2 linked regions of the Cohnella abietis genome follow. The protein of the gene in region 1 interacts with the protein of each later gene in a pairwise test. Links are inferred from orthologs where the notes say so. Each region holds a gene or a part of one and is shown in the gene's direction. Other genes may lie near its edges.

Evidence for each region. The genes of interacting proteins can lie anywhere in the genome.
Region 2: the proteins of KCTCHS21_RS04185 (region 1) and KCTCHS21_RS15990 interact in binary tests that used the Bacillus subtilis proteins (3 or more experiments, as listed by UniProt). The link is inferred for Cohnella abietis from one-to-one orthologs.

The regions. Positions count from the first base shown.
Region 1 is NZ_AP019400.1:1,033,340-1,038,156, forward strand. The notes cover bases 620-4,239. They hold KCTCHS21_RS04185 (efflux RND transporter permease subunit), read left to right. Parts: upstream 620-961; coding sequence 962-4,039; downstream 4,040-4,239. Other genes in these bases: KCTCHS21_RS04180 (hypothetical protein), read left to right, coding at 620-623; KCTCHS21_RS04190 (TetR/AcrR family transcriptional regulator), read left to right, coding at 4,086-4,239. In the rest of the region: KCTCHS21_RS04175 (DoxX family membrane protein), read left to right, coding at 1-120; more of KCTCHS21_RS04180, read left to right, coding at 195-619; more of KCTCHS21_RS04190, read left to right, coding at 4,240-4,817. UniProt on the Bacillus subtilis protein: Required for self-resistance to surfactin, an antimicrobial lipopeptide surfactant produced by B.subtilis. Also required for swarming motility.
Region 2 is NZ_AP019400.1:3,690,829-3,695,365, reverse strand. What follows is about bases 669-4,386. They hold KCTCHS21_RS15990 (MMPL family transporter), read left to right. Parts: upstream 669-1,033; coding sequence 1,034-4,186; downstream 4,187-4,386. Other genes in these bases: KCTCHS21_RS15995 (MFS transporter), read left to right, coding at 669-733. In the rest of the region: more of KCTCHS21_RS15995, read left to right, coding at 1-668.

The DNA.
Region 1 (4,817 bases):
AGCTTCTACAAGCCCCCCGTTGACATGCACAAGACGAAGCTGGATAGAATTGTTTTTGTTGCGCTTAACTTCCTACTCGTGCTCGCTACTTTTCTGCTGTTATACTACCGATTTGCGTAAGCAATAACTAATAAATTGTCTGCATGTGTATTACCACCCTGATGTATAATAGGTAAAAAAAGGAGGAATATTGCATGGAGCAATTTGCGGTTGTTGTTAAAGAAATTCGGAAATTTCTAGCTTCTTTCAGAATCGTAAGGCAATTAATGCCCTTTCACCTACACATTATTTTTGGCGGACTAGGAATACTGTTATTGCAGGAGCTTCTAGTAAGAACAGACATAAACTACAAAACGTATAATACATTATTTTACGACATCCCTCTTCACTGGATCGCTTTTTATGGATTTTTCGTCGGGGGATGGTTAACGCTCATTTCTAAAAATGTAAAATACTTGCCTTATGCTTTGTGGGGGTATGCGTTTCTAGCTCTATTCCCTTTCGAATATCTGGGACTATACAACTTTCTGCAAGCGGCAATTTACGGAGTAGCCGGATATGCTCTGTTCCGCTATACAGCAACCTCGCATGGCGCTTCAGATAATCAAAGCTTGAATGTATAACTTTAGACATTGCACCGAAGCTAAAGAGCCAATTACTTGACCTACGGGTTTAGGAATTGGCTCTTTACTTTGTAGCGAGCAGAAGCTTTGAATATACGTCGACTAGACTGAAGACAATAGGTTTATACATTAAATTCATTAAGCTCCAAGGTATTAAATAAACTAGGCATCAAGCTACATATTTTGTCGACCAATTGTTCGATTAACTATTTCCTTGTTCACATTAATGTACACACTATCGCCATTTGACTTGTTGACTTAATGTTCGATAAAATTAAATGGATAGTAAATGGAAGTCGTAGTTATAAACAGATAAACATAATGAGGAGTGGAGCCGTTTGAAAAGTGTTATTGGATTTTCTTTGAAAAACAAATTCGCATTATGGATGATTACGATTATCGTAATTATTGCCGGTCTTTATTCTGGACTGAACATGAAGCAAGAGAGCTTACCAAATATTAGCTTCCCATTTCTTAACGTTACTACAATTGTTCCTGGTGCTGCTCCAGATGTCATTATAAAGCAGGTAACAGAGCCATTAGAGCAACGCCTCAAAAATGTAGATGGAATTAAGAATATCACTTCGACTTCAATGGAGAATGTTTCTTCCATTGCAATCGAGTATAATTTTGGTCAAAATATGGAGGCCGCAGTTACCCAACTACGGGAAGCGGCTGCAGAGGTTACCCTCCCAGAGGGAGTAAAAGCACCATCTATTTCTAAATTCTCCTTTTCCTCTTTTCCAGTTATCACTTTAAGTGCTTCTGGACAAAGTCTTGAGAATTTGACTAAAATCGTTTCCGATCAAATTCGTCCCGCACTGGAAGGTATCCCGGGAGTTGCTTCCGTTCAAATTGCAGGGCAATACGTTGAGGAAGTTACATTAAAGTTCGATGCTAAGAAAATGGCTGAGCTTGGATTAAATGAAGAAACAGTTAAAGGAATCGTTCAAGGCTCGGCTTTGAAGGTTCCGCTTGGCTTATTCCAGCTGGAGCAAACAGAGAAAACGGTAGTTGTTGATGGCCGTGTCACAACCATTGACGACTTGAAGAAAGTGGTAATTCCCGTTTTCCCATCAGCTACTAACCCTGGTGGTGCAGAGGCAGGAGCTGGTTTGCCTACTGTTACATTGGATGAAATCGCGGATGTGAAGATGACGGGTAAGGCGGAGTCGATCTCACGTACGAACGGCGAGGTTTCCATCGGAATCCAAATTGTTAAAGCCAACGATGCGAATACAGTTGATGTCGTTAATGGGGTTAAAAAGGAAGCTGATAAGCTGAAGGAAACCTTCAAGGACCTGAAGCTAGACGTCATGCTGGACCAAGGAAAGCCTATTGAAGAATCGGTTAAGACGATGCTTAGCAAGGCATTGTTCGGCGCATTGTTTGCAGTAGCTGTTATCTTATTATTCTTGCGGAACATTCGTACAACCATAATATCTATCGTTTCCATTCCATTGTCACTCATCATTGCAGTGCTTCTCCTGAAGCAATTCGATATTACACTTAATATTATGACGCTTGGTGCCATGACAGTTGCGATTGGGCGTGTGGTCGATGACTCCATTGTCGTAATCGAAAATATATACAGGCGTATGTCGTTGACAGGTGAGAAGCTAAAGGGCAGAGAGCTTGTTCTTGAAGCCACTCGGGAAATGTTCTTACCAATCATGTCTTCCACAATCGTAACGATAGCTGTTTTCTTGCCACTTGGTCTCGTAAGCGGAATGGTTGGACAGATTTTCCTTCCGTTCGCATTAACTATCGTATTCGCATTGTTAGCATCGCTTGTTGTTGCCGTTACTGTTGTGCCTATGCTAGCTCATCAAATGTTTAAAAATGGGATTAAAGCAGGTAAGGGGCACAATGAAGAGGAGAACCATGGACGACTCGCGAATGGTTACCGTAGCTTGCTTACATCTGCTTTGAACCATAAGATCATCACTTTGGTTATTGCATTCGCGCTGCTTGTAGGAAGTGTATTCCTTGTTCCGTTAATTGGAGCGAGCTTCTTGCCGGAGCAAGAGGATAAGTACGCTATGGTTACGTATTCCCCTGAACCGGGCGATCGGATTGAGGATGTCGAGCAGCGTGCCTTAATAGCAGAGAAGTATATGCTGGAGCAACCGGATGTTATTAGTCTGCAATATTCTATTGGTGGCGAGAACCCGCTACAACCGGGACCTTCGAAGTCGGGATTATTTTTCCTACAGTATAATAGCAAGACGAAAAATTTTGCGGATAAAAAAGAAGCGTTGCTTGAAGGATTGAAGAAGGCTGTGCCTAAGGGTGAATTTGCTGAGATGGAACAGGGTGGCGGCTTAGGAGGAAGCAACTTCAGTATTAATGTTTATGGAGACAATCTGGAGGAAATAAAGCCGGTAGTCGATAAGATAGCGGATTTAATGAAAAATGATTCTTCCTTCGAAAAAGTAAGCACGAGTCTATCCAAGACATACGAGCAATACACTATCGTGGCTGATCAAGCGAAGCTAAGCCAATATGGATTGACTGCTGGCCAGATTGCAATGAAGCTTAGCCCTATACGCAACCGCGCTGTACTGACACAGGTTGAGGAGCAAGGCAAAACGTATAACGTATATGTAGACGTTTCGGTAGCAGAGTACAAGGATATTAATGAGATACTCGATGCGAAGCTGCAATCTCCTCTTGGGGTTGAAGTAGCTATTCGGGACGTAGCTAGTGTCGAGAGAGGAACTTCCCCGAATGCTATCAAGCGGGAAAATTCTAAAATGGTTGTGGCTGTAAGTGGAGCAATCACGAAATCGGATGTAGCTAAGGTGTCGAGTGATTTACAAGCAAAAGTCGATAAGCTGGATAAGCCAGCTACCGTAGAAGTAAAATTTGGTGGAGTGACTGAGCAAATTAAAGAAACATTCACACAGCTAGGGCTCGCAATGGTAGCTGCAATAGCTATCGTATATCTCGTGCTGGTACTTGCATTCGGAGGAGGTCTTGCTCCATTCGCGATAATGTTCTCCTTGCCATTCGCGATTATCGGTGGACTTGCAGCGCTTTATCTCACAGGTGAAACGCTAAGCGTATCTGCTCTTATGGGCGCACTTATGCTCATTGGAATCGTGGTTACGAACGCAATTGTTCTCATTGACCGCGTTATTCACAAGGAGCAAGCAGGCTTATCGACACGTGAAGCATTGCTGGAAGCAGGAGGCACGCGTTTACGTCCAATTCTCATGACGGCTTTGGCGACAATCGGAGCGCTTTTACCACTAGCATTCGGCTTCGAGAGCTCTGGAATTATTTCCAAAGGGCTTGGCGTTACCGTTATTGGGGGGCTTATAAGCTCAACGCTGTTGACGCTACTGATTGTTCCGATTATTTATGAGATTCTCATGAAAATGAGACGTAAAACAAATAAGGTAAATGTTTAGTCGTCTGTAGTATTGTAAACAGGGGTTGTGGAGAAGGAGGAGAGTCATGCAGGACAAAAAAAAGCAGATTCTCGATGCAGCGATACTCTGCTTTGCCAGAAAGGGATTCAATGCGACTTCTATTCAAGAAATCGTCGATGAGCTTGGAATGGCAAAGGCCTCCATATACTTTTACTTCAAGTCGAAGGATGATTTGTTATTATCAATCATTGAATATTATGGGGAAATGATGTTTAATCGGCTGGAGGAGCCCCCGGAGGAAAGGGGGCTCCCGCCAAAAGAAAAGCTTGTCATACAATTGCAGCGACAGTTTCAATTCATATACGAGCATCAGGACTTCATGCGGATGTTAATTAAAGAGCCGCTAACGGGCTTACATCCACAAATCCAGCAAAAGGTGCTAAGAATTCGTGCGTGGGGCAAGCTATGGAACATGACCCAGCTAACGGCAACCTACGGCCGATCTATTGAGCCGTACTTGGGAGATGTTTCTGCACTATTGTCAGGTATTGTATCTCAATATTTAGAGGCTATTCTTTTTGAAGAGCAGAAATTTGATGATCTTCGTATAAGTCGTTTTCTCGTTCGTAGACTAGATGATCTCATCACAGGAATTGAGCAAGCAAGGGAAGTGCCCATATTGCCTATTCCTGATATAGCAACGCTGCGTAGTATGGCTGGTTTATCTCCGGAAGCAGGTAATGAAGAGGTAACTCTTGTCGAGGAGATAGTCGATAAGGTTAATGCATCAGCGTCGGAGAGCTACTGGGATGAAGGA
Region 2 (4,537 bases), 2.7 Mb from region 1 along the record:
TGCTGGACTATATGGAGGTTTTACTTATTTAACGATTCTTATGCAAAATTACATGGGTTATTCAGCATTTGATACAGGCGCAAAAATGTTGCTCATTAGTGGTTTTACAATAGTTCTTGGTCCGATTGCAGGAATTATCTCAGGGAAGATTGGTAATCGTTGGTTAGTTAGTGGAGCGCTATTTATTGGTGCAATCGGAATATTTGTTATGCGTTATATGATCAAAGCTCCGTTTGAATGGAGCTATCTAATGCCTGGTTTTATTCTTTTAGGTATTAGTAATGCTTTAGTCAATCCACCTATTACAACTGCTGCTATGAGTTCAGTTGATAAGGAGTATGTAGGCATGGCTTCTGGTATCTTAAATGTCTTTAGACAATTGGGTATCTCCTTTGGTGTTGTACTGCTAGGAATTAAATTAACGGAAGGTTATAACGATTCGTTGAACACTAATATCATGAAGGTAGCCAATATTCCTGCCGAGTTTAGAAATCAAATGTTGGATGTTTTCCATAAAGCTGGAGCTTTTGGAGGTTCACAGCTTTTTGATAGCAAGCAAGTGGAAGTATTTAAAGATGTGCCAGCTTTTGATGAAATGAAGACGATCGTTTTTAATGCTTTTAACGCAGGTATGCAAAATGTAACACTATTGATTGGTATCTTCTTATTAATTGGTACATTTGCGAGTGCAATTTTGATTAAAAACAAAAAGAAAACACAGAACGAGAATTAATCTTCTTTCACTTGTTATTAGTCATCCCAACCACTACGTCGTCGTTCCGCTTGATCATCAAAAAATTTAAGCCCCACGCCATGATTCGTTAGTTAATACCGGGTGAGAAAGACCGGCGTGTCATATATCTTGCGCTTACTGAGGAAGGTGTGGAGACATGTGACAGGATGGAGGATAAGAAGCATGCGCTTATTTTCAAGTATATCGAGCGTTTTAAAAGAGCAAGAAGCCATTTACTTTTATAAAAACTAAAGGAAATGATGAATCCTTATTTTAACTTTTTTTGGAGGTTGATTAGAAATGAGAATAGTATTGAAGTTTAGATGGTTAGTGCTTGCGGTTTGGCTAATTGCAGCGGTTGGACTTATGGCTACCGCACCTGGCATGCAGGATCTGGTACGAACGAAGGGGCAGATTAATGTTCCAGATGGGTACTCTTCGACCGTAGCTCGCGAATTAGAGAAGGCCATTGGGGCGAGCGATAGCTCTGGCGCCAGCAGCGGAATGCCAACCGTTCTTGTATTCCATAAGGATGGAGGGCTGTCAGCTGCAGACCTTGCAGAGGTGAAGGGCGGTATCGATAAGCTTAAGAGCGATGGGAAGTCGATCGGCGTGTTGACAGTCATTACCCATTTTGATACCAAAGAGCTGGCAGAGCAGATGGTATCCAAGGATGGCAACACCATCATTGCCCTCGTGAATGTCGAGACTGGCGACCGTGAGATCTCCGAGCTTCGCGACGGCCTATACGGGGCGATCTCGGATGTGAAAGTGGAGCATTATTATACGGGTAACTGGCTGATTTCCGAGGACGTTCTCCAAAGCTCGCAAGATGGGCTTAAGAAGACAGAATTCATTACACTTGGTTTTATTCTAGTTATTTTGTTCGTTGTATTCCGTTCGGCCCTCGCGCCGCTCGTGCCGCTTGTAGCGGTAGGATTTACGTATTTAATTTCGCAGTCCATTATTGCTTTTCTGGTCGAATACTTCGATTTCCCGTTGTCTAATTTTACGCAGATCTTTTTGGTCGCCGTATTGTTCGGAATAGGAACCGATTATTGCATTCTGCTCATCAGCCGCTTTAAGGAAGAGCTTAGCCATAGTGGCGGTGATAAGACGGAAGCGATCGTCAATACGTACCGTACAGCAGGAAGAACCGTATTGTTCTCTGGATTAGCTGTATTGGTCGGTTTTTCGGCTATTGGCTTCTCTACCTTTATGCTTTATCGCTCGGCTGTTGCCGTTGCGGTCGGCGTAGCTATTTTGCTCATCGCTTTGTTTACGATTGTACCGTTCTTTATGGCAGTGCTCGGAACAAAGCTGTTTTGGCCGGCAAAAGGTTCTTTGGAACATAAGCCAAGCAAGCTATGGGGAACGGTCGGCAAGTTTTCCTTGAAACGTCCATTATGGGCGCTCATTATATTAGCCGTCATTATTGTTCCGTTCTTAACAGCTTACAAAGGTACGATCTCTTTTAACTCGTTAGATGAGATTGGCGATAAATACGATTCGGTTAAAGCTTTTAACATCATATCAGACAGCTTCGGCCCTGGGGATTCACTTCCGACAACCGTAATTGTCAAAACCAACAAGCCGCTGGATACGCCTGAGGGGCTTGCTACATTGGAGCAAGTAAGCCGAGAGTTGGCAAATACGCAAGGCGTAAAAGCAGTGCGCAGCGCTACTCGTCCTACAGGCGAGGTTATGGAGCAGTTTCTTGTCTCCGATCAAGTGGTGATTTTGGAGGATGGTCTTGGCAAAAGTGGCGAAGGCATAGAAAAAATTCGGAATGGGCTATCAGAAGCAAGCAGCGCTCTGAATGAAAATGCGCCAAAATTGAATGAGGCCGTAGATGGTGCCGGGCAGCTCGTGGTTGGTGCAAATAAACTGAAAGATGGTATTGTGCAGCTTGGTGATGGTTTGAAACGCATCCAGCAAGGCTTGAAGGACGGCTCGGTTGGTGCTGGCGAGCTTAGCGAGGGAATGAAGCAAGCGCAGACCAGTGCCGAGCAGTTGGCAGGCGCAAGCAAGCAGCTGCAGGCCAGCTATGCAAAGCTGGGCGGAGGTCTTGGACAATTGGCACGTGCTTATACAGCCATTGCATCGGAGCAAGCGAAGCTTGCGGATGGTTTGTCAGGCGTCAAGCAAGGACTAACTGGTCTTCAAGAGAGCTACCCAGAGCTGCAAAATGATGAAAACTACAAGCAAGCACTAAGCACACTGGCTCAACTGCAAGCGGGAGCTTCAGGTATTAGCGGTCAATTGAAACAGCTGAACGCGCAGCTTGTCGGAATTTCTTCAGGCATGACGAAGGCCAATGCAGGCTTCTTACATGCAGCAGAAGGCCAGTCGTCACTGGTTGCTGGCCTTGGTAAGCTGGCAGCTGCACTGTCCGAGCTGCAAAAAGGGATTGCACAGGCCGCTACAGGCCAAGGACAAATCGTCTCTCAGCTACCAAGCCTAACACAAGGATTTAACGAGCTGACAGATGGCCAGAAAGAACTGCGGGGGGGATTTGCTTCACTTAACGATCAGCTTGGCGAGCTTACAAGCGGCCTTGATCAGAGCGTAGCTGGCTTGACTCAGGTAACAGATGGACTCGCTTTGGCAGGGGGTTACCTAAATGGTCTTGCCGGATCGCCGAATAAACAAATGACAGGCTGGTACATCCCGGAAGAAGCCATTGCAAATGAGGAATTCCAAACGGCGCTTAATGTGTATATGTCGGAGGATCGTCAAACGGCTAAATTCGATGTCGTATTTGATAGCAACCCGTATTCCCAAGAAACAATGGCGCAAATCGACGGTCTTGAATCGGCTGTGAATCGTGCAATTCAAGGCTCCGCATATAGCGAGTCACAGGTGGCCATTGGTGGCATAACGAGCATGAACAACGATTTGAGCAACATATCGAAAGCAGATTATTCGCGTACGGTTATCTTGATGTTGATCGGAATATCGATTATTTTGATCATTTTATTCCGTTCAATCGTCATGCCATTGTATATGATAGCTTCACTGCTGGTTACCTATTATACTTCGATGGCGATTGCAGAGGTCATATTTGTTCGGTTGTTAGGCCAATCGGGCATCAGTTGGGCGGTTCCGTTCTTCGGCTTCGTCATGCTGGTAGCGCTCGGCATCGATTATAGTATCTTCCTGATGGATCGGTTCAAGGAGTACCGCCATCTCTCGCCGCAGGAAGCTATTCTTGAAGCAATGAAAAACATGGGGACAGTCATTATGTCTGCAGCGGTCATTCTAGGAGGTACGTTTGCCGCGATGCTACCTTCTGGCGTAATGTCGCTCCTACAAATTGCGACTATCGTACTTTGTGGACTGTTTATGTATGCTTTGCTCATGCTGCCACTATTTATTCCAGTTATGGTCCGTACGTTCGGGCCAGCCAACTGGTGGCCTTTCATGGGCCGCAGGCCGAATGAGGAGCAATAGAGCCGTGCACGCGGCGAGCATCAGTTGAAGGGGCAGCATGTCTCCCATAATTCCACGCACTAAATAAATCGAAAAAAGGGTTACCTAGGGCATGTATCTACACTGGTACCCATAGACTGGACACTTAGAAAAAAGGGTCCAGTCTATGGGTACCTCTTTGTATACTGGAGTAGGCAACGGAGGGGATTACATTATGAGCAAGAAACGGTTTACGGAAGCATTCTGCCTGGGTCTATAATGGCTTCTGGATCTGATGCATAACATTATTGACTATTTCCTAGTTTCAATCTAAACTGTAGCTAGTTTCAATATTAGGGGGATGTATCAAGTGTCTGCAGTTGTTCTTAGCTA